Regions from separate parts of the Streptococcus sp. 27098_8_82 genome, predicted to be linked through region 2. Evidence: riboswitches for the same ligand, from Rfam matches in the RefSeq annotation. Region 2 holds a riboswitch; the other holds the start of a gene.

Region 1 (16,255 bases), on a different contig from region 2:
CATAGAATATCATTCTATATTTTATACTAAAATGATGCAAATGTAAAATATTTGACAAGCAAATATCTTGAGGATGTCATATAAATAAGCTATAATATAATCTCATTAATAAATTCTTGAAAGGAAAGAAAGAATGTTAAAGGATCTTAAAGAATTCTTGCTGCGCGGGAACGTGATTGATTTGGCAGTCGGTGTAATCATCGCCAACGCTTTTGGAGCAATCGTCACTTCATTGATTACTGACGTAATCACTCCTCTCTTCCTCAACCCAATTTTGAAAGCTGCAAAATTGGAGCAAATTGCTGATCTGAAATGGAACGGGATCGCTTATGGTAACTTCTTGAGCGCTGTAATTAACTTCTTGGTAATCGGTACTGTTCTCTTCTTCATCGTCAAGTCTGCTGAAAAAGCACAAAGCCTTGCTAAGAAGAAGGAAGAAGTTGAAGAAGCGCCAGCTGGACCAACTGAATTGGAAGTCCTGCAAGAAATCAAAGCTTTGTTGGCTGAGAAAAAATAAAGAGAATTCACTGATGAAAATCAGTGTTTTTTTCTTTCATGTTGCTCATAATCATCCTCTTCTCTCCAAATAACCAAAACAAAAAACAGACCGGAGTCTGCTTTTTTGTTCAATTAGAATTTTTTACGTTTACGAGCTGCTTCTGATTTGCGTTTGCGTTTTACAGAAGGTTTTTCATAGAATTCACGTTTGCGTGTTTCTTGAAGAGTACCAGCTTTAGTAACCGCACGTTTGAAACGACGAAGTGCATCATCAAGTGATTCATTCTTGCGTACTACTGTTTTTGACATTTTTTTCACTCCCTTCAAGTCCAAAATCTATATAATCATACCACATATAGAAAAGAGTGTCAAGTATTTTCTGTAAGTATAATGTAGCTCCTTTTTATGATACAAACAAGAAGACCAACTGCTCTGCTGCAGCTGGTCTTCTTTTGCTTAGAGGGTTTTACGCTTCTTAGCAGCTTTGGAAAGGGAAATGTCCTGCACCTTATCATAGAACAGGAACTGCTGAATGAGCTCTCTGTCGCTCATGTCAGGATTCAAGTCAACAACATAGTCCAGCTTGATAGACTTCTTTTCAGCCGACTTGAGAGATGTCAGTTCGGCTGATTTACAAGTCGTTTCAAAGATAGCATCAAAGAGTACTTCGTAGTCAAAGTCAGCTGGAACCTGAACCTGGACATAACGTCTGGTCGGACTGACTGAAGTAAAGCTCATCTTTTCAAAGAGCATCCAGATGCCTGAAATAGCTAGAGTAAAGACAATTCCCAGTGCTACAAAGCCCATCCCCGTTGTAATCCCAATAGCCGTCGCCATAAAGATGGCTAGAAGCTCCTTGGAGCCACCCGCGGCCGACCGGAAGCGAATCAAACTGAAAGTCCCTGCTACGGCGACACTGGTGCCCAAATTTCCATTAACCAAGAAGATGATAATGGAAATAATGGCTGGCAAAAGGGAGAGGGTGACGACAAATTCCTTGGTATAAATGGTTTGGCGCTTATAGACCTTGGCCAAGATAATTCCTAAAACCACACTAGTTGCTAGTGAAAAAATCAATGCTAAAGGATTTATCTTGACTTCCGTAGAGGAGTAGATACTGTTAAATAACTGATTGAGCATAGACTACCTCCTTAGGCCTTGACTGTTTGAGTCAGCCTTTCTTTAGTTTTCAGGTAGGCATTGCCGTATTTTGAGAAGGACTGGTCTTCAAGACCGTATTTGTTCAGAATATCAGCCAACCACTGAGGATATTGACCAGGAACCTTGATTTCCATAATTACCTTGTCGTCATCCAGCAAGGGCAGTCCATAGCGGCCTAAAGCCAAGTCTACATCATAATCACGGTAGCGGATGTTGGAATCAACTGTCACACGGACTTTTTTATCTTCCAAGCCTCTCATAGAGTAGCGATCATAGCTAATCACCATTTTTGGCTTCAAGTCTATATAGCGCTCCTGTAACTGCTCCACTTCTGCCTTGACCCGATCATCAGAAATAGTATGGTCTGCCACACCGTTCACAATATAGTTGGTCACAGAGAGAGGATTCGAAACCAAACGGTATTTGAAACCTACTTCATCCCGTTTCTTCTTGATTTCCAAGAAAACTTGACTATCATCATTCGGCTGCTCAGCATAAGTCCGCATCCGCATTTTTTCGCGACCGCCTTTTCTGGCAATAGAATCCTGAATCATCTGGAACTCATCATTATCAAAATACACATTAGAAATGGTTGATGTCGCATAATCATCTGCGGTGAGGTAAGGTCTCATGTCAGCTTCAAGACGAGCTAGCATTGCCCGGTCAAGAATATACTTCGTTTCGATTCGTTGGAAATTTGTTTGGATTTGCTTTTGTTTCATTTGAATTCTCCTTTGATTCTACAAGTGTAGTTTATGCTTTTAAAAGAAATAGAGCTTCCGCTCTGCATCCTACAAGCGTCTGGATAAGCTTTACTTTCTTCTCCTTTCCAAGCAGTATTTTTCAAAAACATTCTACAAATGTAGTTTATAAATATATTCTACAATTGTCGTTTGTGAATGTCAAGAAAAAAGATAAATAATCTTTCATCTTTTTTAGCATTAGGAAACGAAGTGCAAACTGTAAGCAAAATCGTCCTAAAATAAAGATAAACTGATGACTAACTGCTCTTGGAGGATTTCTAAATCCCCCTTTGAGAAGATAATAAAATTCTACCAGTCTAAGCTTTTAAGAAACTTAAACTGGCAGAATCCTTTATTTAATCGTCATCATGGTCATCATCATCGTCCGGATCATCGGTGTCTGTCGTATGAGAGGAACTGTTCTGAGACGGAGTTTGAACAGTCGCTGTACTAGCTCCAGTAGAGCCCGCTGCTCCCGTATTTCCTGCACCTGCAGTAGAGCTGTTATCAGCTGGAGTCGATGCAGCAGACGAGGATGGGCTGACTTCTTTTTCAACCGTTACTGTCTTTTCGACAATGGTATACTGCTTGGATTGGATCAGTTTTCCATCCTTAGCACTGACAATGGTTTCATGGGCCGTTTGCCCGTGTGAGAAGCGAATCTTATAAGTGTCTTTCTCACGCGAAATTTGTAAATCTTTAATATCTGTTTCAGAAAGAGACAGCTCTTTTAAGACGGATGCTAGTGCCTGACGCTGACTGAGACCTTGAGACTGTTTTTGCCCCGTCACAGGCTTGCTTTGTTGAGCTTCTGGGCTTTCTAAGGCAAAGACCGAGCTAGTCAAGAGCAAAAGGAGAGGGACTGCTACTACAAAGGCAGCAGACAGAAACCTCTTAGGCAGGCGGTTATCCATGATACCGACAATCCGCCGCTTGAGATTAAACTTGTCAGAGTAAAAGCAGGTCGTCAGAGCAATTGGGGTCTTCTTACTGCGGTCTATCATGGTCAAAATCGTTTCACCGTAGAAAGTCCGATACTCTGTATCTCTACTGCTCAGAACATCATAGTCACAGTACATTTCTCCTGCTTCCTGAGTTTCACGGCAGGCAAAGCGGACAACCGGATTAAACCAGTGCAGACTCTTGGCGAAAATCCCTAAGAGATTAACTAAAACATCGCGGTGTTTGTAGTGAGTCAGCTCATGCTTGAAAATCAGCTGCAGCTCTTCCTCCGTGTAGTCCAACTCTGGCAGCACGATTAAAATATCTCTGAAACCTAGCAGCATAGGACTTTGGGACATAGGATAGTGGAGCAGACGAATCCGGCCCTTAACTCCCATCTCCTGCTGAACAGCCCGCAGCTGAGCCATCGCTTCTTCGTCCTGAAACTCCGTGCCCCAGCGCTTCAGCATCTTTCTGAAGCGAATATAAGAATAAGCGTATCTTCCTATGCTAAAGACAAAGCCAATCAGCCAGATGGTAAAGAGAATTTCAAACCAAGGTAGACCCAGAAAAGCTTCCCACAGATTTGGCTGGGCAGCTTTTTCAACTGCTGGAGAAGCGCCCTGAGCTCCACCTGTCTGGGTGGCAGTCACTGCTGTCTGAACTACCGATCCTGTATTCAGCCGAATCAGGCCTGAGCCGAACTGAGGACGGAACGGAAACAGAAAACTTAGCAATATCAGAAACCAAATAAAATACTTCACTCTGACCGAAATCTTAGTCTTAAAGGCCGTAAAAAGCAGACTAAGCAAAAGCACCAAAATGGATGTCAACAAACTGGTCAGCAGAAAAGAAAGAAGGAACTGTTTCATGCTTATCCCTCCATCCTACTTTCCTTGGTTGAGCAAACTACGCAGCTCATCCAATTCATTTTCCGAAAAGGAGTTAGAAGAAAAGAGTGTTTTGACAAAACCGCCCATTGAACGGCCGCTGTGACGCTTCAAGAAATCCGAAGCCTCAACTTCCAGATACTCATCTTCTGAGATCAAGGCTGTATACTGCCTTTCACGCCCCTTACGGACACTTTCTAAAAAGCCCTTTTCAGTCAAGCGAGCCAAGACTGTCAGCAAAGTCTGGGGCTTCCAGTGATTGTCTGGTCCCAGCTTTTCCATGATACGGGCAGAGGTCGTCGGGGTAGGCAGTTGCCAAATTACCTTTAAAATAGTAAATTCCCCGTCTGGCAAACGTTTAATAGATCTTTTCATCGTTCCCACGCGCTTTCTAAATTAATGCTATTTCTAATTTTATTCTACACTTGTCTAATAAAAAAGTCAATCATTATATAAAAAAAGAGTGGGAAATCAATTTTTCTCACTCTATTTAGAAAAATAAACTAAGCAGGGTCAGCATAGCCAGCCCTCCCTGCTTGAACAGGATTTTGGGGTCACTGGTCACTGCACCGTATGCTGCCACCAAGATGATATAAACCATAAAAATTCCCAGCCAAAAAGAACTAGGCTGTACAAAGGCCGCAATCAAGACCAAAACAGCTATCAATCCGTTATAAACTCCTTGGTTTTTGAAAAGTGTATTGACCGACTGCTGCTCCAACTCCTCTTGTGACATACCGAAAACCCGAGCTGTTGCTTCAGAAGTCGTCGCAATGGTCTCCAAGTACAGGATATAGAAAAATTCCAAGGCAACTAAGCTTGCCAAAATCAGTGTAATAATAGACATTTCACCCTCCTAAAATAAATAACGAAGCTTAGTATAACACAGACTAACTGGAACTGCGAAAATCTTGCTCAAAAATGGACAGTTTGTATAAAAAGTGTGAGTAAAAATACTGAAGAAAAAAAGCGTAGCAGAAATCAGCAATTTCTGACTAGATGTGATACAATCTTTTTTGAAAAATGGAGGTAAATTATGTTAACCTATGATTTAATTGTCATCGGCTTTGGGAAGGCCGGTAAAACATTGGCAGCCAAAATGGCGGCCCAAGGAAAAAAAGTTGCTTTGATTGAGCGAAGCAAGGCTATGTACGGGGGAACCTGTATCAATATCGCCTGCATCCCAACCAAGACCCTGCTCGTCGCAGCTGAAAAAGGCCTGGCTTTCGACCAAGTCATGGCTGAAAAGAATGCTGTTACCAGCCGTCTCAACGGGAAGAACTATGCAGCAATCAGTGGTGCTGGTGTTGACATCATTGATGCGGAAGCTCATTTTCTTTCAAATAAGGTCATCGAAATCACAGCTGGCGATGAGAAAGAGGAATTGACGGCTGAAACTATTGTTATCAATACCGGTGCCGTTTCCAATGTCCTGCCAATTCCTGGACTGACTGAAACCGAGCATGTCTATGACTCAACTGGCATCCAAAATCTGAAGGAACTTCCTAAACGCTTGGGAGTTCTGGGCGGCGGTAACATCGGACTAGAATTCGCTGGACTCTACAATAAATTGGGTAGCCAGGTGACTGTGCTGGATGCTGCGCCTGTCTTTCTCCCTCGAGTTGAGCCTTCTATCGCTGCTCTAGCTAAGCAATACATGGAAGAAGACGGAATCCAACTCTTACAAAATGTACGTACCACACAGGTCAAAAATGATGGTGCTGAAGTTGTGGTTGTAACAGAGGATGGAGAGTTTCGTTTTGACGCCCTGCTCTATGCTACCGGCCGTAAGCCGAATATTGAACCACTTCACTTGGAAAATACAGATATCGAGCTGACAGAGCGCGGAGCGATTAAGGTCGATAAGCACTTGGAAACATCTGTACCTGGCGTATTTGCAGCGGGCGATGTCAATGGCGGTCTGCAGTTCACTTATATCTCATTGGATGACTTCCGTATCCTTTATAGCTATCTGGCTGGCGATGGCAGCTACACACTGGAAGACCGTAAGAACGTCCCTACCAGCATGTTCATCACACCACCTTTGGCTCAAATCGGATTGACTGAAAAGGAAGCCAAAGAGCAAGGCCTACCGATTGCAGTTAAGGAGATTCCAGTCGCAGCAATGCCTCGTGGTCATGTCAATGCTGACTTGCGTGGTGCCTTCAAGGCCGTTGTCAACACTGAAACCAAGGAAATTGTCGGGGCAACTATCTTCTCAGCTGGAGCTCAGGAAATTATCAATATCCTGACTGTAGCCATGGATAATAAGATTCCTTACACCTACTTGAGCAAGCAAATCTTCACCCACCCAACGCTGGCTGAAAACCTTAATGATTTATTTGCTATCTAATTTTAAGCCCCTAATGGGGCTTTTAAGATGCCTTTAAAACATTTACTTACATTTCAATCCCTTTTTGTGGTACAATAATGCTAGTTTATTTTAAAAAGATTGAGGAAAATTATGTCTGAACTGTATGATATTACGATTGTCGGCGGCGGTCCAGTTGGCCTATTCGCAGCTTTTTACGCTCATCTGCGCCAAGCCAAGGTTAAAATCATTGATTCCCTGCCTCAACTGGGCGGTCAGCCGGCCATTCTCTATCCAGAGAAGAAGATTCTGGATGTGCCAGGCTTTACCAATCTAAGTGGCGAAGAGTTGACACAGCGTCTGATTGAGCAACTAGAAACATTCCAGACAGAGATTTGCCTCAATGAAACGGTTCTGAATATCGTTAAATCTGGTGATGGCTTCTCTATCACGACTTCTCAAGCCCAGCATCAAACCAAAACCATCATCATCGCCATGGGAGGTGGCGCCTTCAAACCGAGAGCTTTGGAGCTAGACGATGCTGAAGCCTACAGCAACCTCCACTATCACGTTTCAAACATCAGTCAGTACGCAGGCAAAAAGGTTGTTGTTCTGGGCGGCGGTGACTCGGCTGTTGACTGGGCGCTAGCTTTTGAAAAGATTGCAGAAACCAGTCTGGTTCATCGTCGGGACAACTTCCGAGCTTTAGAGCATAGTGTGGAAGAACTCAAGGCTTCTAGTGTTGAGATTAAGACACCATTTATACCGAGCCGATTGGTTGGTGAAAATGGCAAGATAACCCACTTGGAAATCAGCCAAGTCAAAGGAGAGGAAAGTCAGCTTCTGCCTCTGGATCACCTCTTTGTCAACTACGGTTTTAAATCCTCTGTCGGCAATCTCAAAGATTGGGGCTTGGAGCTCAACCGTCACAAAATTTTGGTCAATAGCAAGCAAGAAACTTCCGTGCCAGGTATCTATGCAGCTGGTGACTGCTGCAGCTACGAGGGAAAGATTGACTTGATTGCGACTGGGTTAGGTGAGGCACCTACTGCTGTCAACAATGCCATTAACCATATCTATCCTGAGCAAAAAGTCCAACCCAAACATTCTACAAGCCTATAAAAAAACAGCTGCCGAGCTCAAGCTCAGCAGCTTTTATAATTCATCTGCGATTTTATTGATTTTTCTCAAGCGATGATTGACGCCGCTCTTAGTCAGTGGCCGGCTCAGACTATCAGCCAACTGCTGGATGGAGTAGTCTGGATGCTGGATGCGAAGCTGGGCTACCTCCTGCAGGTCTACAGGTAGACTCTCAATGCCAATATTATCACTGATTTTAGCAATATTGTTGATGGTTTTCATACTGGCTGTGACCGTGCGAGCGATGTTCGCTGTCTCCGCATTATTGGCGCGATTGAGGTCATTGCGCGCTTCCCGCATGAGCTTAAGAGACTCAAACTCAGCCATGGCTTCCATAGCCCCGATGACAATGAGAAAATCCATGATGTCTTCAGCTCTCTGCAGATAAGTGACAGCCCCCTTCTTGCGCTCGATGGTCTTGGCATCAAGCAGAAAACGACGCATCAAGGCAGCCAAGTCCTCAGCATGATCCAGATAAACGGACAGGATTTCCAGCTGGTACTTGCCTGAGTCTGGCTCCCGCATGCTGCCATTTGAGAGAAAGGCTCCCCGTAGGTAGGCTCGACTGGCTTCGTCATCAGTCAAAATAGCCTGGTCAATCCCTGCCTCGATACCAAAAAAGGAGTCAGCCAAGTGCAGGTCAGAAAGGATTTCTTCCACTTTCTGATCTAGAAATACTGTATAAACACGGTTCTTGCGCAAGTTGGTCTTCTGATGGTGGCGGATTTCTGACTTGACCTGATAAAGGTCCGACAGTAACTCATAGAGATGGCGGGCAATCTTGGCATTTTCTGTTGTGACAGACAGGGTCAAACCACTGCTGGCCAAGCCCAAACTGCCAGACATCTTGATCATGGCTGACAGCTCATTTTTATCTCTGTTTGCCAGACTCAGCAATTCTTCTTTTACTTTTACTGTAAAGCTCATTTGCGTACCTGTATAATCTGCATCAATTCGTCAACAACCAACTCACCATCATGGAACGCTCCGCCATTTTCCAAACGCAGAAAATTCGAAGAAATAACTCGCGGAACCTGCTCTTGCAACCCCTGAAAATCATGCTCCACCTGTATCAGATATTCGTCAAACTGGTTACTGTCCATATACTCATGAGGGACAGGTTCGATATTGACCAAGACTGTATCTACAAACTTCCTGCCTAAATGACGGTGCAGGACTTGGACGTGGTCGCTGTCTGAAAAATGCTCTGTTTCGCCGCGTTGGGTCATGATATTGCAGACATAGGCCACTTCTGCCTTGGTGTCTAGAAGAGCTTGGCCAATTTCCTCAATAACGAGATTAGGCAAGATAGAGGTAAATAGTGAACCTGGTCCCAGAACCACCATATCGCTTTCTAAGATGCTCTCGACTACCTTTTTACTGGCAGCAGGCTTCTGGTCATCATAGGTATTGGTCACATAGACCCGCTCAATCATTCCACTCTTGCTGGTCAGATTGCTTTCACCGACAACTTCCGTCCCATCTGCAAACACAGCATGCAGAGTTAAAGGGGTGTCACTAGAAGGGTAGATTTTGCCTGTCGTATGGAAAAACTTGGTTAGAAGCTGCATGGCATTATAAGTTGAGCCCTGCATTTCGGAAATACCGGCAATAATCAGATTGCCCAAGGGATGCCCCGCTAGAACGCCGTCTCCTTCCGCAAAGCGATACTGGAAGACCTTCTCATAAAACTTTGGCATGTCAGACATAGCTACCAAGACATTTCGCAAGTCACCTGGCGGAGTTAGCTGTTGGATGTTTTTTCGCAGCTCACCAGAACTGCCTCCATCATCTGCTACTGTGACAATGGCTGTAATCTCTACATCCTTTTTACGCAGGCTGTCTAAAATAACTGAAATTCCTGTTCCACCGCCAATGACTGTAATTCGTGGCTTTCTCATGAGCGGTTCACCGTTTCTTTCCGACGGTTTTTGTCGCGGTGGCTGGCATTGACCGGCCAATTTTTAGCCAAATCATCTGCTAAGCGCTGAGCAAAGGCTACACTGCGGTGCTGACCACCCGTACAGCCCACAGCGATAGTCAGGATAGACTTTCCTTCCTTCTGATATCCCGGCAAAATAGGCTCAATCAAGCCTAGCAAGTTCTTGTAAAATTCTTCTGACTCGGCATGGTTCATGACATAATCAAAGACATCCTTGTCCAAGCCAGTTTGATTGCGCAGTTCAGGTTTATAGTAGGGATTGGGCAGAAAGCGCACATCAAAGACCAAGTCTGCATCCAAAGGCAGACCGTATTTGAAACCAAAACTCATGACCTCAATGCGGAAACTATGCATGTCAGCCTGATTTGAAAATTGTTCAGAGATGGTCTTTCTGAGTTCCCTTGGCGTCAAATCTGTTGTGTCCACGACATTTTGGCTTAGATTCTTCAGAGGTGCTAAGAGTTCGCGCTCCAATTTAATCCCATCTAAAATCCGTCCATCAGCTGCCAACGGATGGCTGCGACGTGTTTCCTTGTAACGAGCCACTAACTCCTTATCAGCTGCATCTAGGAAAAGAATCTTGAAATCTATATTCTCATTTTGCTCTAATTCATCCAAAACGTTCTGAATTTGCAAAAAGAAGGAACGGCTGCGCATATCGACAACCAGAGCCAATTTATCATTGTCAGTGGTCCCTTCGACCAGCTGCAAGAACTTCGGCACCAGAGTTGGCGGCATATTATCAATGGTAAAATAACCTAAGTCTTCAAAGGACTGGATGGCTACGGTTTTCCCTGCCCCGCTCATTCCAGTCACAATGACAAGCTGAATTTTCTTCTCAGACATAATAATCCTTTCATCAGATAGAATCCGTCAAAGAGTGGTTTTCCCCTGCTCTTTTTTAGAGAATCTCGGCAATAACCTCAATCTCAATCTTCACATCCTTAGGCAGGCGAGCCACTGCGACTGCTGAACGAGCTGGAAATGCTTCTGTAAAGGCTGTTTTGTAAACTTCATTAAAGGCCACAAAATCATTGATATCACTCAAGAAGCAAGTAGCCTTGACCACATGGTCAAAGTCTGTTCCAGCGGCTTCCAAAATGGCTGAAACATTTTTTAGCACCTGCTGGGTCTGCTCTTCAATAGTCGTCCCAACAATTTCTCCAGTTTCAGGAGACAGGGGAATTTGCCCGCTCGCGAACAAAAGATTGCCGACAATTTTTCCTTGAACATAAGGTCCAATCGCTGCTGGTGCTTTATCTGTATGAATCGTTTTTACCATAATTATCACTTCTCCTACTTATTTTTTTCATTATACCATAAAAAGATGGGGGTGACCATGCTAGTCTTACTCCCATTGACTTTTCCCTTATTTTTATTTATGATAAAGAAATAGAGAAATCAAAAACCCGGTTTTGGACTGGTTCGAAAACTTCCCAGAATAAAAAACTAAGTGCCTTTATATTGTATTTAAAATGTCTTGCGCATAGTTTTTTTGCTGTCTCCTCGATTAGGCTGACAGTTAAGAGGTTGGGACCGATTGTCTCAACCTCATTTTTATATAGGCAAAGGAGAACTCATGAAAAGAAAAATCATTATCGACTGTGACCCTGGTATAGATGATAGTCTAGCCCTAATTTATGCCATTCAACATCCCGATTTAGAAGTTGTAGCACTGACCATCGTCGCTGGAAATGTCCCAGTGGACCTTGGTGTTGAAAATGCCTTTAAAATATTAGAAAAACTGAACCGGCTAGATATACCAGTCTATGCAGGGGCAGAAAAACCTCTAGTCCGCGATTTCGTTTCAGCTCAGGATACCCACGGTATGGATGGTTTAGGCGAGAGCGGAATCAATCGAACAAGCAATTGTCAGCCCCAGCCTCAGAAAGCCTCTGAATTTCTGGCTACCTATTTCCAGAAGGCTCAGGACACTTCCCTAATCACCTTGGGACCATTGACTAATCTAGCACTGGCTATAAAGCAAAATCCCCAAATTGGAAAACATATCAAACGCTTTGTCAGCATGGGCGGCAGCTACAAATCTCATGGCAACTGCTCACCTGTAGCCGAGTATAACTACTGGTGTGACCCACACGCCGCTCAATTTGTCTATCAAAAGTTAGGCCGAAAAATCGAGATGGTGGGACTGGATGTCACACGCGCCATCGTCCTCACCCCCAATCTATTAGAGTACATGCGTTTCCTACAGCCAGAAGTAGCTGAGTTTGTCGGCCGTATCACGCGTTTCTACTGGGACTTCCACTGGGAATATGAACACATCATCGGCTGTGTTATCAATGATCCCCTGGCTATTGCTCATTTTCTGCATGAGGACCTTTGTATGGGCTTCGACTCCTATGTTGAAGTCGTAACCGAAGGCATTGCTCTTGGACAGACTGTGGTTGATGCTTATGACTTCTATCATAAACCAGCCAATGCCTATATTGCAACTCAAGTCAGTCCCTCACTCTTCTTCCAAGACTTCTTAGCTATCCTCCTGAATCAGCCTAAGGAAACGATTGCTCAAGACCTATCATCACTTTTATGAGGAAAATTTTATCATGAAAAAATCGACACCCCTTATCCTAAGCTTCTTGTCTATCTGTATCGCTCTTAACTACGTGGGAGCTAATATTGCACTTTTTCTGAAATTACCTATCTATCTAGATACCTTTGGAACGATTCTAGCTAGCTTAACCTTAGGGCCTCTTGCTGGGGCTGGCGTTGCCTTTCTCAGCGCCCTCATTGGCTGGATGACAACCGATATCTTTTCTCTCTACTACTCGCCAGCCGCTATCATCATTGCTCTTTCAGCAGCTTGGTTTTTTAAAGAAAAAGGAAGCTTAAAGCTCAGTCTTCTCTGGAAAACCCTATTGGTAGCCCTTCCAGGTACCCTAGTAGCCTCTGCAATCACTGTCCTGCTCTTCGGAGGCATAACATCCAGCGGATCCAGCCTCATAGTCCAAGCCCTGCGGGGAATGGGAGTCAACCCCGTCCTTAGTATCGTCCTCGTCCAAATACTGACTGATTATGCAGACAAGCTTATCGTTCTAGGTGTCTGCCTAGCTACTCTCCCTCGAATAAAAGCAGTCAGTCCTAAAATCTTTGCTTAAAACAAAGATTAATTACCTTAACGAATACATCTTTAGCGCAAAAAAAAGCAGCTGAGTAGGATTATTTCCTGCTCAGCTGCTTTTTATCTTATTCCTCCTCTGCTTTCGCTAATGCTTCTCTTTCCAGACGTAGCTTGCGCTTAGGGTTGAGTTTATTAAAGAGCTCTTCTAGCTTTTCTGCATTCCAGACGTCGGCTGCAGAGACAAAGTTTCCATTTTCATCGCGAAAGGATATTGGTTTATCACCCATTGCAAGCCTCCTTAGTCAACGAATTCAAACTCAAACTTGCCGATGCGAACCAGATCGCCATCCTTGGCTCCGCGAGCCCGAAGGGCTTCATCAACTCCCATACCACGCAGCTGACGGGCAAATTTCATGACTGCTTCGTCTCGATCGAAGTTGGTCATATTAAAGAGTTTCTCAAGCTTATCACCCGACAGCACCCAAGTCGCATCATCATCACGAGAAATTTCAAAGGCTGGTGCTTCTTCGTCAAAGCCATAGTAAGCTTCTTCTTCCATTTCAGACTCATCATAGAGCAAGAACTCTGGTGTCTTATCCAGTAATTCTGCGGTCGCATCCAAGAGGGTCGCAAGTCCCTGCTTGGTCAAGCTGGAAATCGGGAAGATTTGTGGCAGCTCCGCAAATTCATCATAATTAGCCGCTAATTTCTCTTTGAATACCTTGAGATTTTCAGCACTATCTGGCATATCCATCTTGTTAGCAACAATAATCTGCGGACGCTCCATGAGACGAAGGTTGTAGGATTCCAACTCTTTATTAATGGCTAGATAGTCCTCATAAGGGTCGCGCCCCTCACTAGCTGACATATCGATGACATGTAGGATAACCCGTGTCCGCTCAATATGACGGAGAAACTGGGTTCCCAGTCCTACACCTTGACTGGCCCCTTCAATCAAACCTGGTAGATCTGCTACTGCAAAGGACTCTCCAGAGTGAGTGCGAACCATGCCTAGATTAGGCACGATGGTCGTAAAATGGTAAGCACCAATCTTAGGTTTAGCCGCTGTAATGACGCTGAGCAGAGTGGATTTTCCGACAGAAGGGAAGCCGACCAGACCAACGTCTGCTAGTACCTTGAGCTCCAGCAGAAGCTCCCGTTCTTGACCTGGTTCTCCATTCTCAGAAATCTCCGGAGCAGGATTTTTAGGCGTCGCAAAGCGGATATTTCCACGACCGCCTCGGCCACCACGCGCTACGATAAATTCTTGACCATTTTCTACCAGGTCCGTCAGCACCTTGCCCGTCTCAGCATCACGAACCGTCGTCCCCTGCGGTACACGAACAATCAAGTCCTCAGCTCCACGGCCATGCATACCCTTGGTCATACCCTTTTCACCAGACTGAGCCTTGAAGTGGCGATTATAGCGAAAATCCATCAGGGTACGAAGACCCTCGTCTACGACAAAAACAACATTGCCGCCACGACCTCCATCTCCGCCCCAAGGACCTCCATTAGGAACATATTTTTCACGGCGAAAGGCCACCATGCCATCGCCACCATTGCCAGACTTAACTTGAATCTTAGCTGTGTCTAAAAACATACTCATTTTTTCTATTCTCTTTTTCTAGTCTAAAAAAACGCCCTGAAGCGTTTGGATTAAAAGATTGCACTGAGAGCGGAAGCAAAGATAGCTCCAACTGTCACGATGAGCATGATAATCACGACCAGCATCGTCAATTTTTCAAATCCTGTTTTTTTGCGTTGTCCGTTATCTCCAAAAGCCACGATAACACCTCTATCCTTTAAAAATTACTAGGTCTATTCTAACATGATTGCTCCGTTTTTTCAAATGGAAAAGTATGTAAAAAGGCTTTAAGAGAAAACTCTTAAAACCTTTGAATCTTATCTAGTCTTCTTTTGAAGAAAGACATAGCTTCCAAAGCCAACTAAGATTGCCAAACCTGCAACTGACAGCCAAAGTGTAGTTTCTTGACCAGTCTTAGGCAGAACTTTTTTGTTGCCTCCTGCAGCACCCGGATCATTGGTACCATTGTTTGAATTGTTATTTCCATTTCCTGGATTGTCTGTTCCACCCTTTGGATTATCGGAACTGTTACCAGGGGTATTGTTACCATTACCTGGGGTATTATTCGGATTATTGTTTGGATTGTTGTTAGGGTTGTTATTTGGATTGTTTGGATTGTTGTTATTGCCAGGAGTTGGCGGCTGAACTGACTTACCTGGATCATTACCTCTATAAGTATTTGTAAAGACTGGATCCAAGTCATACTTGACAGAGCCTAAAAGCTCACCATTAACATCTGTTACAGTAACTGTCAGCTGTGCTTCCTTGTCATCATAGACGTAGTTAGAATCGTTTCCTGGGATTTCCTTGATGCTATAGCGGTAAGTACCAGCAGCACTGTAGTTTAAAGCCTTGAAGTTGATAGAGCCGTCTGCTTCATTGGTAACAGTTTGAAGCAAGTTACCACTTTCGTCAAAGAGACCAAAGGTAAACTGACCTTTTTCTAACTCTTTGTTAACAAGCTTCTTCTGAGCCTTAATCATTACGTCTTTTGCCAACAATCCGCTTCCTTTACCAGAACCATCTTCTAAGCGGACTGACTTAGTAATAGTACGCTCTGGGAAGCCTTTAGCTGTCCAAGACAAGGTGTTGTTAACCACATCACCTACTTGAACACCATCTGGTACGCGAGTAGAGTACTCGATGTACATTGGCCAGTTGTAGTTATCACCAAAGTTGATGGTAAAGCCATTAGCATCACCATTAGCATTTTGCGTAAGAACCGCCTTGTTAGTGAAGTTATCCAAAACAGGCAGAGTCAGCAAGTGCGCTTCATTGCGGATACCACCTTCTACAGGAGCATAACGAACTGCGCGCAGTGTACCTGGTACCAGTGTCAGACCGTCGCCAAAGTTGTCTGAAATCACCATGTTACGAAGCATGTCCTGTCTTGCATTCAGGATAATGCGCCATTTGACAATCTTTGGATCGCTACTGTCTTGGTAACCATATTTCATTTCATATTCACCAGCAGTTCCTTCTACCTTTTCATATTGGAAAGAAAAATCTGTCTGGCCAAATTTGAAGGAAACCGGCCCTGAATTTTGCACCTTGTCGTTATTAACTCGTACATTAAAAGTCAGGGACATTTCTTTTTGTTCGGTGTAGTTAGTAAAGTAATTACTAAACGTTACTGTAACCGTCTGACTTGCTGGATTCGCTTGAGCTTTTCCGACTACTTCTCCCTTGTGATTGACAACATCAGATACTTGGAAGTTTAAGGGAGTAATCAGGGTTAATTCCTGCGGCAGTGAGAAAGTAAGAGTGTCCCCTTCAGCGATAGTTTGAGATGACGGGAATGTGAAACTAGTTGTTACAGACAGAGTTTCATTGGTCATAACTGTTGAGTCACTTGTTAATGGCACACCATCTTTGGTAATGCTTGTTTGCCGGGTATAATCTGTTACCTCAGCAGCCTGTGTCCTAGCAGCCAAACCAAGACCTGTAACAATGGCCGTTAA
Region 2 (16,255 bases):
GTTTCCAACCACTATCCTTACACGACTAGCTTGATTGGTGACGAGATTGGCTTCCCTCTGGCTAAGACCAAGGATGAGACCATCAATGGCTACTTTGCCACTGCCAACTACCTAGATTCTTCTGTCAAGGCCTTGTTTGATTATCTTAAAGAATCTGGCCTCTATGACAACTCTATTATCGTTCTCTACGGAGACCATTTTGGAATTTCCCAAACCCGCAATCCTAACTTGGCCCCTCTTGTAGGCAAGACTTCTGAGACTTGGTCCAACTACGACAATGCCATGATGCAGCGCGTGCCTTACATGGTTGTAGTCCCTGGCATGGACAAAGGAAAGATAATTGATACCTACGCCGGTCAAGTAGATATGCTGCCAACATTGGAGCATTTACTGGGCATTGACTCTAAAAACTACCTTCAGGTCGGTCAAGATATGTTATCAACTCAGCATCAGCAAATCACAGCATTCCGATCCAGCAATAACTTTGTCACTCCAAAATACACTAGCTTCAACGGACGGACCTACTACACCCAGACCGGTGAGGAAATTACTAATCCGGACGAAACCATCAAGAAAGAACTGGATGAGATTCGCAATGCCGCCAATACCCAGCTTAAGATGAGTGATGCTATTCAAACCGGCGACTTGATTCGCTTCTACAAGGGAAATGACTTAGGCAAGGTCAACCCTAAAGATTACTCTTATCTTAATTCAATGAAGGCCTTGTTGGCTATTGAAAAGGAAAAAGGCGGCCAATCAACCAGTCTTTACTCTAAGCGAGGCAATGTCTCCACTGTGGACCTCTTTAATTCGCCAAGCTATCGTGCACTGCATCCAGAGCAGTTCCAAACTAGCAGTAGCGACGAAGACAGCAGTCAAGAAGACTCGAGCTCTTCCAGCTCTAGTTCCACAGCCAATCCGTAGATAGCAAGAGCCTTAAGTCCAATGGACTTAAGGCTTTTCAGGCTCTATAATTTCTGTAGTGGGTAAAACCGCTGTAGGAATGATGGAGCCTATTTGTTGTAGAAAAAAAGTCCCATAAGTCCTATAATGAAAAGCAACGATTCGCAATCACTTTCTGCGCTATTCCAGACAGGTCCGAAACCAAGTCAAAATCATTACCATGGACATGTTTAGTCCCTACTACGATATTGCCAGAAAACTATTTCCAAACGCTAAAATCGTTCTGGATCGTTTTCACATTGTACAACATCTCAGCCGGGCTATGAACCGCCTTCGCATCCAAATCATGAATCAGTTGGATAAAAAATCGCACAAATATAAGGCACTCAAACGCTACTGGAAACTCATTCAACAGGATAGCCGTAAACTCAGCCATAAACGTTTTTATCGTCCAACTTTTCGCATGCACTTGACCAGCGGAGAGATTCTAGAAAAACTTCTCTTTTGCTCTCAAGAACTCCGAGAACACTATAAACTCTACCAACTCTTTCTGTTTCATTTTCAAGAGAAACAGGCTGACCATTTCTTTAGTCTCATTGAAGATACCATTTCTTATGTAAATCCTATTTTTCAAACTGTTTTTAAGACCTTCTTGAAAAACAAGGATAAGATCCTGAACGCACTGGAACCGCCCTACTCAAATGCAAAACTAGAAGCTACTAACAACCTCATCAAAGTCATCAAGCGAAACGCTTTCGGCTTTCGGAACTTTGACAATTTTCAAACTAGAATCCTCATCGCTTTGAACATCAAAAAGGAGAGGACTGATTTAGTCCTCTCCAGATTATAACTTTTCATCAACCCACTACAGTTGACAAAGAGCCCGAAAAAGAGGGATAAGTTGCAGATAAGTGAAAACCTCTAAAGTTGGAAAACTTTAGAGGTTCATGCTAAGGTTGAAAATGCTGGTGCAAGATAGCAAAGTAGTCTTCTGGATTGTGGAGAAATGGGAAGTGGCCGCTGTTTTTAATGGTGAACACCTGAGCGCTGGGATAGCGGCTGATGACAAAGTGCATGCTAGCACCAAAAATATCATTGTCACCGAAAGTCACGGTAATAGGAAAAGCAGGATCTTCTAGTCGGGGCAAGAGAGGATAGGCCATAATTTCCTTTCTTGTCTGATTGCCTGCTTGGACTGAAACATTGCTCATGTCTAGTTTCACATCATGAAAGGCTGGATAGTCGGCATTGTAATTACGGACAACTTGGCGAAAGAGAGCTTGCGAAGCCTTGGAACTACCAAGATTGCCGAGCAGAGAATAGATTCCCATTTTTAGCCATTCGATAGTCGTGCAGTGATTTTTATTGTAATTCATCATCTCTTTTTCCATTTGCTGCCACTGCTTGCTCGTGCCTGTTCCCGGAGAGGAAAGAAAGAGACTAAGAACCCGCTCAGGGATTTTGCTGGCGTAGATTTGCGCGTACAATCCGCCCCAGGAATGTCCCAAAAGGTGAAATTTATCTACATTGAAGTGGTCGGCAATCGTGTTGATGTCCGCAATGTAGGCTTCCATGCTGTAGTCGCCACTCAGGCAGGGCGATTTTCTCGTTCCCCGCTGGTGAAAGACAATCAGTTGATAATCTTTTTCGAGCTTAGGGATAAAGAGCTTGAAGTCATCAGGCGTTCCCGGTCCACCGTGTAGCAAGATAATCGTTTCTTTGTCGGGATTGGGGTAGCAGATGGTGTAGAGCTGGTCGGAGCCATTTCGGATCATCGTTTCGATTTTTTGAGAATGGGTCATAGCTTTCCTTTCTTTTAATAGAGCGTCCACCACTGATAAAGAGACCAGTAGAGGAGATTGAGTATTGTAATAAGCGAAGCGCTGCTGGTCAAGTAGGTCAAGATTTTTCGACCCTTGCTCACTTGGAAGGTTGAGCGCAGGAAGAATGAGGCAATAAGGCTAACCAGGAGGCTAACTCCCACAGCTGCAAAGCCCATAGAAAGCCAAACACGGCTGTTTGGTGAGGAATGTAGACTCAGGACGCTTTGGATAAAGAAGTAAAGCAGGAGCATGGTAGATAGAATGAACCCGCAAGTCAGGTATTGCCAGAGCGACCAAGCAAGCGGTGTAAGTTTGTGATTTTTCCGCTTGAAAAGAAGCCGATAGAGTTTGACCAGTAAAGCAGATACAGGGATGAGGAGGGCATAGAAAGCAGCGAGGCACCACAAGACGAGACTGCCGTAATCCTTGACTACATCCCATGTGGAAAGTTTAAGGTAGTCTGCGATAGGCAATTTCAGCAGTTCTTGCTTGCCGTTTTTCTCCAATTCCCAGTATTTTTGAGTGACAAATTTACTATTTTTCTCAAGATAGTTAGTTATTGGCGGAGCAATGCGCGTGATTGATAAGGCATTGGTGAAAACGCGACTTGAGCGATAAACGCCCGGTTTAAACTCTGCTTTTATCTTCTCTGAAGTAGTTGCCTTGTTTCCATAAATCAGCTCAGGAATTTTTTTAAGATAGTTACTTTCGTATTGTTGATTGGTTAAAATGACGGTAGCGATACCTGATTTGAAATCCAAAGTTAATATGGATGAAAAGCCAGCCGTATTACCACCGTGACCGAGGATAACGCGGTCTTGATAAAGGTCACTCCAAAATCCGTGAGCATTGATTGGGAGTTTGCTATCAGGAAAAGTCGAAGTCGCCGTATAAAGGGTGTCCCAAGTTTCCGCGCGCCTAAAAAGTGTCTTCTTTTGCAGGAGTGCTTGGGCAAAGGTCTTAAAGTCTTTCAAAGTTCCTGTTGCTCGCCCGCTCGGATAGTAAGGATTAGGCTTGTTTGCCTCGCCAATCAGCTGACCGTCTGAGGTGTAGCCCTTGATTTCCTTGCGTTTTTCGACCACATAGTCATTATCCGAAAAATCGGGCAAAATAGCGGTGTGCTTCATACCTAAGGGCTGAAAAATATGCTCGTGCACATAGTCAGCGTAAGATTGTCCGCTAATCCGCTCGACGATGTAGCCAGCAAGCACCGTTCCAAAATTGGAATAAGCAGTTATTGTCCCCGGCTCATAGGCTTGAATAATCGGCGCCTTTTGTAGCGTATGGGCTAGGTCTTTGTCTTCATTTTTGGCCAAGTCAACATCTGCGAAGCCTGCTTGGTGGTTCATGAGGTCAAGCATGGTAATGGGTTTGTCAAATTTGAGCTTGCTTTTGAGAAAATCCTTGGGCAGATACTCTTTGATGTCGGTTTTTAGGTCAATTTTCCCCTCTTCCCAGAGCTGCATGACGCTGACCCAGACGGTTAATTTCGTTACAGAGCCCCACTCGAAAACTGAGTTGTCATCCACCGCCCACTTTTTTTCCTTGTCTACATAGCCAAAATTATTTTGGTAAATGGTTTGACCGTCCTTGTCAAAAATAGATGTTGCCAGTCCTGCGCTGGTTTTCTCGTTTTTCTGATAATAATCCTCAATCTTCTGTCCGATTTGGTCGTAAGATGTCCCCGACGGCAATTTTTGCTCATCGGCTCGAACTTGCGCTACTCCAAAAGCGAGCAAGCCGCAAGTCAGCAGCGCCACAGTGCTCTTCAAAAATGATGTTTTCATGATACTTACCTTTCTATTAAAGTGCCCACCATTGGTACAGGCCCCAATAAAGGATATTGAGAACGACGATAAGTGAAGCGCTGCTGGTCAAGTAGGTCAAGATTTTTCTGCCTTTGCTGACTTGGAATTTTGAACGCAGAAGAATTGGCAAAACAGAACTAGCAAGAAGCAGCAGACCCGTTATTGCAAAGATGACATAGAGCCAAGCACTGTTATTTGGCGAGCCGCTGATGTTCATATTATATTGCACGATGAGAATGGTTATGAGTACAGTGGACAAAACAAGTCCGCAAGTCAGATAATGCCAGAGCGACCAAGCAAGTGTCACAGGTTTGCGGTTTGTCCGCTTGGCAAGGAGCCGGTAGAGCTTGACCAGTAAAGCAGATACCAAACTAAGAAGAGCATAGAAGATTGCTAACCCCCATAGGATGACACTGCCGAATTCTTTGGCAACTTCCCAGTTAGATAGTTTAAAGTAATCAGAAACTGGGCGCTTGATAAATTCTCGCTTACCGACTTTCTCCAAGCTCCAGTAAAATCGATTTTCACTATTTTTATCAATATAGAAGGTCGCCATATTTAGTCGCGCAATGGATAAAGGCCCAAAGAATTGACTAGCGTCACGATAAAAGCCGGGTTTGAGTTCTTCTTTCTTTTTGTTGGGAACATCTTTCTTTTGCCCATAGACCAGCTCGGGAATTTTCTCAACATAATTTTTCTCGCCCAGTTGGTTCGTTAAAATGACAGCAGCGATACCTGATTTTAAGTCTAAGGTCAAACTTGATGAAAAACCAGCTGTATTACCACCGTGCCCGAGGATAACTTGGTCTTGATAAAGGTCACTCCAAAAACCATGAGCATTGGTAGGAAGATCGCTATCAGGATAGTTAGAGGTTGCTGTATAAAGGGTGTCCCAAGTCTCTGAACGCTTAAAAAGTGTCTTCTTTTGCAGGAGTGCCTGAGCGAATGCCTTGAAATCTTCCAAGGTTCCTGTTGCTCGCCCAGCAGGGTACATTTCTATTAGATATGGAGCTTCGCCAATCAACCGACCGTCTCTAGTGTAACCTTTGACTTCCTTACGTTTTTCTACTACATAGGGATTATCTGATAAATCGGGTAAGAGAGCGGTGTGCCTCATATCTAAAGGTTCAAAGATATGCTCGTGGACATAGTCAGCATAAGATTGTCTGCTAATCCGCTCGACGATATATCCTGCCAGAGCCGTCCCAAAGTTAGAGTAGGCTGTCACTGTTCCCGGCTCATAGGCTTGATAGATATGTACTTTTTTGAGCGTATCTCCCAAGTTCTTACTAGTTCCCTTGGCAAGCCCCGTGTCTCCAAAGCCTGCTTGGTGGTTCATCAGATCCAGCATGGTGATTGGCTTGTCGTATGTGAGCTTGCCTTTGAGAAAATCCTTGGGCAGATACTCTTTTATATCTGTTTTAAGGTCAATCTTGCCTTCTTCCCAAAGCTGCATGACGCTGACCCAGACGGTCAACTTGGTGGCAGAGCCCCACTCGAAAACTGAGTTGTCATCCACCGCCAACTTTTTTTCCTTGTCTACATAGCCAAAATTATTTTGGTAAATGGTTTGTCCGTCCTTGTCAAAAACAGATGTCGCCAGTCCCGCACTGGTTTTTTCGTGTTCCTTGTAGTAATCCTCAATTTTCTGACCAATTTGGTCGTAAGGCGTGCCTGACGGCAACTTCTGCTGGTCAGCGTAAGCGTGACCAGCTCCCAGAGCGAGCAAGCCGCAAGTCAGCACAGTTAAGCAATGTTTAAAAAATGATGTTTTCATGATACTTACCTTTCTATTAAAGTGCCCACCACTGGTAAAGGCTCCAATAAAGGATATTGAGAACGACGATAAGTGAAGCGCTGCTGGTCAAGTAGGTCAAGATTTTTCGACCCTTGCTCACTTGGAATTTTGAACGCAGAAAGATTGGCAACCCAGCATTGACTAAGAAAATCAGTGCAAGCAGGGCAAAGAGAATGGCTTGCCAGCGATAATCGGGCATGTACTTGCCCGAAACGGCAACTATGACGAGACCTGCTAGATTGACTAGGCTAACCAAAATCAGTCCGCAAGTGCCATAATGCCAAATTTTCCAACTTCTTGGAGTCGGTCTTTTGCTTTCTTTTCCAAAAAGTGAGCGATATATCTTGCTCAAAGCAGCTAACAGAAGAACAAGTACGGCATAAACCGATGCCAGTCCCAGCAGAGCGACAGAGCCATAATCCTTTATCACCTCCCAAAGCGAGAGCTTTTCTAAATTATTATAGGTTGTTTCAACTTCTGTTCGGCCTTGGCGCTGTTGCAAAAGCCAATAGTTGCTGACTAATAAATGACCGTCTTTTATCACATCTTTCACATAAAAGGTATAAGCGGGGGCAAGGCGCGAAATAGAGGTCGGGCCTTGCTGAATGGAGCGAGAAGTTCGATACATGCCCTCTTGAAAGTCTTTTTGAGACTGGCTAGGGGCTTGCTTTTTCTTACCAAAGACCAAATCGGGTAGACCAAAAGAATAGGTGGCTTCTTCTCTCTGATTTACCATAGTAACCATGCCAATACCCGATTTGAAATCTAGCGAAATCAGGGTGGAAAAACCGGCAAAAGAATAGCCGCCGTGTCCTAAAATCGCCCCTGTCTCATACTCTGTCACCCAAAAGCCGTGAGCGTTCTTAGCGACTGCTTTATCTGAGAATGTAGAAGTTGTCTGATACAGTTCATTCCAGGTTTCTGGGCGCTTAAAGAGCTTTTCCTTTCTCAAAAGAGCTTGCGCGAACCGTTTGAAATCGGCAAAAGTCCCTGTCGCCTGTCCCGCTGGATAAATATCTGCGGGAAGCAATTTATCTAGATATAAGTTTCCATTTGTATCATAGGTTTTCTCGCCCTGCCGCTTGTCTCGGACATAGGTATTGTCCGACAAATCAGGTAAGAGAGCGGTATGGTTCATGCCCAAAGGCTGGAAAATATGCTCGTGGACATAATCCGCAAAGTCCTGTCCGCTGATGCGCTCCACGATATAGCCTGCTAGAGCTGTACTGTAATTGGAATAGGATGTCACCGTCCCTGGCTCATAAGTTTGAGCGGGCTGGCTTTTTAGTAATTCTTCCAAGCTCTTGCCTGTTCCTGTGTTCAGCGGCGTTTCATCAAAACCCGCTTGGTGGTTCATCAGATCCAGCATGGTAATGGGCTTGTCGTATTTGAGGTGTTTCAGGAAATCCTTGGGCAAATACTCTTTTATATCTGTTTTTAGGTCAATTTTTCCTTCTTCCCAGAGCTGCATGACGCTGAGCCAGACGGTCAATTTGGTGGCAGAGCCCCACTCAAAAACCGAGTTGTCGTCCACAGCCAGCTTCTTTTCCTTGTCCATATAGCCAAAGTTCTTTTGGTAAATGGTTTGGCCGTCCTTATCAAAGACTGCTGCCGCCAGTCCCGCGCTGGTTTTTTCGTGTTCCTTGTGGAAATTTTCAATTTTCTGACCGATTTGGTCATAAGGCGTGCCCGACGGCAATTTTTGCTGGTCAGCTCGAACTTGCGCTGCTCCAAAAGCGAGCAAGCCACAGCTTACTAACGCCACAGCGTTTTTCAAAAATGATGGTTTCATGATATCCTCCTTAAGATGTATTTTCCCCTTTGCACCCTTATCCTAACAAATGGACAATAGCAAATCTACCCCTTTTCGGTAAGTGGTAAGATTTCCTAAGTAAGTGGTAGAAAAAGTAGCTCTATAATTTCTGTAGTGGGTAAAACCGCTGTAGGAATGAGCGAAATGCTTTTGGATTTCGGAACTTTGACAATTTTAAAACTAGAATCCTCATCGCTTTGAATATCAAAAAGGAGAGGACTGATTTAGTCCTCTCCAGATTATAACTTTTCACCAACCCACTACAGTTGACAAAGAGCCACTTTTCATGTAGCTAATAACTTATTGAATAACTTCAAAAACAGAAACCGTCAGATTTTCAACATAGAAAGGCTTCTTATGACGGCTATTGCCCACTATGAGACGCAGCTTATCTGCATTAGGCAGATAATAGGGCAGGCCGCTGGCATTAAAAATAACTTGGTAATGCTTGTCATCCTTAATCTCAAAAATAATTAAGCCACTGCCCTGCTCTGCTGATTGAACAAAGACATGCTTATAAATATCTTCATAGGTCTGATAAGAAAAGGCCTTGCAGCTTGTCTTGAGGCGAATGATGTCCTTGATAAAATCAATGCTCTCCCGATGGTCCTGCAATAGATTCCAATTCACCTGATTGACTGCATCTGGCGCATTGTAGCTGTTCATAGCCCTTTCGCGATCACTGTGAAGAACTTGACCGTCTTCTCCAGTCGCCACTAGCTTGGTACGAGAAAATTCCTGTCCAACCTCCATGAAAGCCATGCCTTGCATGAGCAGGTTCATGGCCGTTGCCAGCTCAATCCGCTTAGTGCGAGTCAGAACATCATCGTCAGGATGCAGCTCCGCAAGCAAATCATGCAGGTTGAAATTATCGTGTGCCTCCACGTAGTTAAGGACTTGATCAGGACTGAGATAGCTGCCTAGCTCACTGCTGCCAAGGATAGCCTTAGCGACGATATCCTCCGTCGCCTGACCACTGACAAAACCAGCCTTGATGCCGCCGTAAACTTCTGCTCCTTTGACCGCATCCCGCTCTGTATCATTGAAAAATCCAATCCGTGGAAGCTGGTAGGCATTGTCTTTCTTGGCCTTGTCTTCTGGCATCAGGCCCGTTCCCATATCCCAACCTTCTCCATAGAGCAGGATTCTCGGATCCACCTTATCCATAGCTTGACGGATGGCATTCATCGTTTCCACATCATGAATGCCCATCAGGTCAAAGCGGAAGCCATCCACATTGAACTCCTCTACCCAGTACAGCAGAGAGTCAATCATAAACTTGCGGAACATCTCGTGCTCGCTAGCTGTCTCACTCCCCACACCAGTTCCGTTTTGGAAAGAGCCGTTAGGATTCATCCGATAGTAATAATCCGGTATCGTAGCTTGGAAAGCAGAATCATAGGTTGAGTAGATGTGATTGTAAACAACATCCAGTGTCACAGAAATCCCCGCATCATGGTAGGCCTGAATCATTGTTTTCAAATCGCGAATGGCCTGCGCTGGGTCGGCAGGATTGCTGGAAAAGCTAGTCTCCGGAGCATGATAGTTCTGCGGGTCATAGCCCCAGTTGTAGATTAGCTCTCCATTTTCATCGTAGTTCTTGTGACGGTCAGAGACAGGCTGAAGTTGGACAACATTAACGCCTAAATCGCTGATATAGTCAAAGCCTGTTTTTTGCCCTAGATGATTGGTAGTGCCTGTTTGACAGGCCCCCAGGAAAGTCCCGCGCAGCTGACTGTCCACGCCTGAAGTCTCCGATTTGGTCAAATCCCGAATATGCATCTCATAAATCACTGCCTGATTTGGATTGTCCAAACGCCAGAGAGCTTCTTTGCCCTGCCGAACTTGAAAACCAGCTACTTCTGTCTCATCTGCTCCAAGAATCGCTGAGCGCTTGCCATCTGGACTGGTCGCAACAGTATAGGGATCACGAGTATAGAAATTGCGGTATTCAAAGCTAACATGATAGTGATAAGTTTTGCCGGTCAAGTCTTCAGCTATTTCAGCTGACCAGACACCAATGGTATTTTCCTTATGGTCGTGAGAATATCGTTCTCCTTTTTGCATTGGGAAGATTTTATAAACAGGAGCTTGATTGTCAGCTGATTCATACACTACCAGCTCTACCTTCCTAGCTGTCGGTGCCCAAACTTTAAAAGTATGTGCACCGTCCGTCTGACGATGTCCCAACCAGCCTTGATAGCCCCAGCATTCATCAAAGTAGTCTGTTCTCAGGGCCATATCAAAGTTATGCGGCCGCCGGCGTGAATACTGGTGACTGGTCGTTGCAGACTGCAGGGAATAATAAACCTGAGCATCTCCCTCAATCAACCAAATCTCCGTCACCAGATGAGGAGGCAACAAATCAATATGATAGTCACAGGACTGGCTAGACCAGTCTGAACGTTTGATAATCACATGAGCGTGATTTAAGGGCTCCCAAGTCTCAAATGATAATTCTCCCTGAATACCAAAATAATCAAGTTTGGAAAAGGCTGCTTCCTTTCCCCATTGGTTTATTTGCCACTGCCACATATCATAGGAGAAATAATCTCCAGTAGGATTGTGGTAATGGACTAAGACTTTATAGTCTAGCATGTTCTTTCATCTCTCATCTATAATTATTCTATTGAAAGGGCCGTCTGACTGATTTCATCAATATTGGCAAAAAATTCCAAATGTCCGTGCAGCACTTCCAGTTCAACAGGCGTATCACCGCCGTATTCTCCATCCAAATTCAGCATAAATGGACCTTTTTTGTCTAAAATTTCTAGCTGCAGCTTGCTTGTTTTGAGGTATTCTACATTGATGTCCCCTACGTGTTGACCACCATTGATAGCCTGCATCATCAGGCTCAGCATATCAAAGAGATTGGCTGTCTTGACCAAAATCAAGGTAAAATTCCCGTCGTCTAATTTAGTATCTGGCGCTAGCTTTTCAAAACCACCAATAGAGTTGGTCAGAGCCGCAAACATCAGCGAAATCTTCCCTTCAAAGACACCGTGATCGTGCTTGATACGGACCTTGCGGAACTTAGAGCGAGGGAGCTTTTTTGCTCCTTCTGCGACATAGGCAAAGTAGCCTAGGCGGGATTTGACCTCGCTAGGTACGCTATAAGTCAGCTCTGTTAAGGTTCCAGCTGCTGCAATATTGATAAAATACTTGTTCCCATAGGCCCGGCCAATATCCATCTTTATGGTCTGGTTCTTTTCAATAATGCGGGCTGCCGCTACCGGATCTCCCATGGGAATCTTCAGAGCACGCGCATAATCGTTGGTTGTGCCAGTTGGAATAAAGGCCAGTTTAGGCCGTTCATCCAGATTCGCCACGCCATTAACTACCTCATTGATGGTACCGTCGCCGCCTGCCGCAATAATCAAATCAAATCCTGCTTTTGCTGCTCTTTCAGCTTCTTTTTGAGCAGAAAGAGGCGCTGGAGTGGTCTGGTAGGCGCTGGTTTCATAGCCCACATCCTCCAAAACATCCAGAACTTCCGCTATATTTTTCTTAATAATTTCCTGTCCCGAAGTCGGGTTATAAATCAATCGTGCTCGTTTAATCTTATCCTTCATACTTCAGCCTCATAAGCTATCAAGCCAATCTTCATCCCGAATTTCAATTCCCAACTCCTGAGCCTTGGCCAGCTTGCTACCGGCATCTGCGCCAGCTACTACCAGATCCGTTTTTTTAGAAACAGATCCGGAAACATTGGCACCCAGACTCTGCAATTTTTCCTTGGCTTGATTGCGGGTCAATTTTTGTAATTTACCAGTCAAGACAACCGTCATACCTGATAGGGCTGCATCTGCTGCTGCCTTTTGCCCCAGATAGTCCAGATTTACACCTGCTTCTTGCAGCTCCGCCAAAAGAATCTGAGAGCCTTCCTGCTCAAAATAGGTATGCAGGCTTTGGGCAATCACAGTTCCAAGGCTGTCAATAGCCGCAATCTCTTCTTGGCTGGCCTGAGATAGCTTAGGAATATCATGGAATTTCTCCAGCAAAATCCGACTGGCCTTGCTTCCCACATGGCGAATCCCCAAGCCGAACAAGAGACGTTCAGCCGAGTTTTCCTTGGAAGCTTGAATAGCAGTATACAATTTATTTGCTGATTTTTCCTTAAAGTTCTCTAGTTCTAGTAAATTTTCCACCGTCAGCCGATAGATTCCAGCCACATCCTTGACTAGATTTTGAGCAAAGAGCTTCTCTACTACTGCTGGACCAAGACCAGTAATGTTCATGGCATCCCGGCTGGCAAAGTGAATCAAGCCCTCCTTAATCTGGGCTGGACAGAGCGGGTTAATGCAGCGAAGAGCGACTTCATCTTCAAAGTGCACTAGCTCACTCTCGCAGCTTGGACAATGGCTTGGCACTTCCAAAGCCTCTTCTGACACCCGCTTGGACTCGACCACTCGCAAGACAGCTGGAATAATATCTCCTGCTTTATAGACGATAACTGTGTCTTTCTGACGAATATCCTTCTCGGCAATGTAGTCCACATTGTGCAAGGTCGCTCGGCTAACTGTCGTTCCCGCTAGCTGGACAGGCGTCAGATTAGCTGTCGGAGTCACAACTCCCGTCCGACCCACTGTCCAGTCAACAGATAGAAGCTGGGCTTCCTTTTCCTCAGCTGGAAACTTATAGGCGATAGCCCACTTGGGTGCCTTGACAGTAAAGCCAAGCTCCTCTTGCACCGCCAAGTCATTAACCTTGATGACAATACCGTCAATTTCATAAGGCAGGCTATCCCGCTCCTCAGCGATCTTTTCGATAAACTCCCAAACTGATTCAATAGAGTCCGCCAGAATATGAGTAGGATTGACTGAGAAGTCCAAATCTGCCAGCTTGTTTAAGACCTCTTCTTGGCTGCCAACCTGAGTAGGACTGGCTTCTTGGTATAGGAAAGTCGCTAGATTGCGCTTAGCCACAACTGCTGTATCCAACTGCCGCAAGGTTCCTGCTGCCGCATTGCGGGGATTGGCAAACTCAGGCTCACCATTCTCCTGCCGCAGCTGATTGACCGCATCAAAGGAAGCCTTGGGCATGTAGCACTCTCCGCGAACCGTAATGTCTAGCGGTTCTTTCAAGGTCAGGGGAATATCCTTGACCCGCTTGAGATTTTCAGTGATATTTTCACCAACAGAGCCATCCCCCCGAGTCGCTCCTGCTACCAAGATTCCCTTTTCATAGGTCAGGGAAATAGAGAGCCCGTCAATCTTGAGCTCACAAAGATAAGAGACTTGTGGAAACTCCTTACGAACTCGCTGGTCAAAGGCTATTAATTCTTCACGTGAAAAAGCATCCTGCAAACTAAAGAGAGGATACTGGTGTGGATATTTTTCAAATCCTTCTAAAATCTTCCCTCCCACCCGATGCGTCGGACTGTCAGGCAGGATATCGGTTGGGTACTTTTCTTCTAACTCCGCTAACTCACGATAGAGTCTGTCATACTCGCTATCCGATACACTTGGCCTGTCTGCCGTATAATACTCATGGGCATATCGGTTGAGCAATTCTACTAATTCTGACATTCTTTCTTTCATACTTCTATTTTATCACAAATACACAAAATCTTCCTCTATTTGTTCCGAATTCTTCCTAAAAAAGAAAGGGATACAAAAAGAGCGGAAATTCCGCTCTCTGCTGTCTTATTTTGTCAAATCAATACTTTTTGCAATCTGGTTAATAAGAATAGCTCCAACAATCAAGGAAGCAAATTCTCCAATGGCCGTTGTAAACCAAGTCAGGAAGAATGGCAGGCCTTGCAAGAAATGTAATTCTGCAGCAATGGTCACCATCGAAATAGAAAAGAATACTGCAAAATAGAAATGATCCAAACGAATCAAGCCTTTAATCAGATATTGATTCTTATAGCGACTGAAAAGGTAGACACCTAGTGACAGGAAGACTAAAGTGGACCCACCACCGACAAAGACATCAATGATTCCAAAACTATAGAGATTGGCAATCATACAGCCAATGGTCACACCCATGATATATTTCCGATTATAAAAGGCCATAAAGTTCATCATTTCAGAAATTCTGAACTGGTATGCACCATAGCTAATGGCATTTAAAGGCGGAGTAATCGTAAGAGCTACATAAATGGCAGCAACAATGGCAATCTGAGCCAAATCACGAACTCTCAGTTTTTCTTGTTTCATGTTTTCTCCTTTAGCGGCTTTACCGCGTGTAATATGCTTGACGAAAGAAGCTAAGCGCCAAGGGTTGCGTCATATGAGAGGAGCATCATTAGATGATTCCCCACAGATTTGGCAACCCAACTAGTATAGCATAAATCCTAGAAATATGATAGACTATCTTTATGAAAACTTTAATCAAAAAATTCTTTGACAATGAGGTTCTGTCCTATCTCTTCTTTGGTGCGGCAGCAACACTTGTTTATATGACTACTCGTCTCCTTATTTTCGCTCTTACGGGACAAACATTATTTGCCACCATTACTGCTAATATCACAGCAGTTCTTTTTGCCTTTATCACAAATGATACCATTGTCTTTAAGCAGCAACGCAAAGGTTGGCAAAAGCGACTTTTTAAATTTGCTCTGGCGCGTTCTGGCACTCTTTTGCTAGACATCGTTCTTGCAAAATTATTAGTGGATACTTATCCTAATATTATCGGGCAATTTGTCAATAATGACCGCAATCTTATCAACTCTATTGAGTCACTTTTTTCTCAAGTACTTATTATTGTTCTCAACTATGTTTTCAGTAAAGTCTTTATCTTTGAAAACAAGAAAAACTAATTGACTATGATACTTCAACCTTAAAATATCAAATCTGGACCAGATAATTCTGATCCAGATTTTTTTATTCTCAGATTTCCAAGCTTGGGTTATCAAGAGTCAGATGAGTGATTTCACCTTTGACACCAAAATAGTCCTCAATCAGAGTCTGGAGTTCTGTCATGGCTGCTTGAGCACGCACTGCCTGCTCTTCATTGATGGCCTCAATGACCAAGATGGCATCCTTGGTCTCTTCCGTCAGCATGGTTCGCTGGGCTTCTCGCCAGTTAAGACAGCGGCAGACAGCCCCCTCTTCATCATAGTAGATGATTTCTTCTGGCAGTGCCGGTGCGTCACTCTCGGCGCCTAGCGGGAAAAAGGCTTCCCAACCCTTGGCTTTTCCTAGATGAAGACCTCCGACAATCTTATCCAAATCCTCACCGCCACATGGAACCGCATAAGACAGCGAGACACTGTTGTAGATATCGACCAAAGGATTGATTGGATGAAATTCACGCCCCTGACTAACCCGCTTGAGCAGAGCTTCGATAGAGGAACGCGCTCCTTTCTTGGTCTTGAATTGGCTGAAAGCCTGCCGCCACTCCTGAATGACTTCATTCTGAGTGAAGTTCTCATCTGGGATAAAGTCTTCAGCTCGTTTTGCTCCCTTATCCAGCAGGGATTTGAAATATGGATCCTTACTTTCATCCACACTATTATCCAGCCCCTTGACCACTAAAATACTAATCTGAGCTTCCGGAAATACTTGCCAAAATTCATGTTCAACTGTAACTTTCATGATGCACCTCTTTAATCTTAATAGTTTCTTTTTTGTCCTTTTTTGACGGCTTCCCAGTCACCTGTGATGTTTGCACGCACTCGTACCAGCATTTTCTCCAAGGCTTGAACTTCCGCCTGAGAAAAGCCCTGCAGGGATGCCTCTTCAGAATAGGCATTCTCAGCTAGGATAAAAGGATAGAGTTTTTCCCCTTTTTCCGTCACAAACCATTCCTTGTTCTTCTTGTTGTCTTTGGCTGCCTTCTGCTGGACCAAGCCCTTGGCCTCTAGCTTCTTAACAGATCGGGCAACCGTTGAGCGATCCACCTTGAGCAGCTCCGACAGCTCCTCTTGGATAATTCCCGGATTCTCCGCGATTCGGACCAGATAAAGATATTGACCTCGTGCTAGCTCTATGTCACGGAACTCAATATTAGCAATGGAATCCAAAGCTCGGGCGATAATCCCAATTTCCCGCAATACTGACATATCCCCTCCTTTGATTTTTATTTGAAACTATTATAACACATTTTGTTGCAAATGCAATAAAATTAACCGAAAAGAAAAAGAAGAAAATCCTCTTTAAATTTG

Evidence for each region. Region 2 has a riboswitch for preQ1 ahead of O3627_RS01650 (QueT transporter family protein). Riboswitches for the same ligand answer to the same signal wherever they lie in the genome.
Region 1: it holds a riboswitch for preQ1, as region 2 does, so the genes downstream of both, O3627_RS03415 (nucleoside hydrolase) here and O3627_RS01650 (QueT transporter family protein) in region 2, are expected to answer to the same signal.

The regions. Positions count from the first base shown of each region.
Region 1 covers NZ_JAPVYB010000002.1:9,475-25,729, forward strand. Annotated here, with positions in the region: gene mscL (large conductance mechanosensitive channel protein MscL) at 134-517, shown strand; gene rpsU (30S ribosomal protein S21) at 631-807, opposite strand; gene O3627_RS03360 (DUF4956 domain-containing protein) at 955-1,638, opposite strand; gene O3627_RS03365 (polyphosphate polymerase domain-containing protein) at 1,650-2,381, opposite strand; gene O3627_RS03370 (M56 family metallopeptidase) at 2,759-4,216, opposite strand; gene O3627_RS03375 (BlaI/MecI/CopY family transcriptional regulator) at 4,232-4,609, opposite strand; gene O3627_RS03380 (DUF1304 domain-containing protein) at 4,725-5,081, opposite strand; gene O3627_RS03385 (FAD-containing oxidoreductase) at 5,271-6,587, shown strand; gene O3627_RS03390 (NAD(P)/FAD-dependent oxidoreductase) at 6,699-7,667, shown strand; gene whiA (DNA-binding protein WhiA) at 7,701-8,612, opposite strand; gene O3627_RS03400 (YvcK family protein) at 8,609-9,586, opposite strand; gene rapZ (RNase adapter RapZ) at 9,583-10,473, opposite strand; gene O3627_RS03410 (RidA family protein) at 10,529-10,909, opposite strand; PreQ1 riboswitch class I at 11,042-11,086, shown strand; gene O3627_RS03415 (nucleoside hydrolase) at 11,207-12,178, shown strand; gene O3627_RS03420 (ECF transporter S component) at 12,192-12,743, shown strand; gene O3627_RS03425 (hypothetical protein) at 12,832-12,993, opposite strand; gene obgE (GTPase ObgE) at 13,005-14,315, opposite strand; gene O3627_RS03435 (DUF4044 domain-containing protein) at 14,366-14,494, opposite strand; gene O3627_RS03440 (Ig-like domain-containing protein) at 14,612-16,255, opposite strand, start outside.
Region 2 covers NZ_JAPVYB010000001.1:327,294-343,548, reverse strand. Annotated here, with positions in the region: gene O3627_RS01695 (LTA synthase family protein) at 1-924, shown strand, start outside; partial or broken gene O3627_RS01690 (ISL3 family transposase) at 1,055-1,753, shown strand; gene O3627_RS01685 (alpha/beta fold hydrolase) at 1,854-2,705, opposite strand; gene O3627_RS01680 (serine hydrolase domain-containing protein) at 2,720-4,513, opposite strand; gene O3627_RS01675 (serine hydrolase domain-containing protein) at 4,530-6,311, opposite strand; gene O3627_RS01670 (serine hydrolase) at 6,328-8,124, opposite strand; gene pulA (type I pullulanase) at 8,446-10,743, opposite strand; gene O3627_RS01660 (diacylglycerol kinase family lipid kinase) at 10,767-11,717, opposite strand; gene ligA (NAD-dependent DNA ligase LigA) at 11,727-13,685, opposite strand; gene O3627_RS01650 (QueT transporter family protein) at 13,791-14,306, opposite strand; PreQ1 riboswitch class II at 14,304-14,439, opposite strand; gene O3627_RS01645 (GtrA family protein) at 14,468-14,908, shown strand; gene O3627_RS01640 (phenylalanine--tRNA ligase beta subunit-related protein) at 14,979-15,686, opposite strand; gene O3627_RS01635 (MarR family transcriptional regulator) at 15,704-16,153, opposite strand.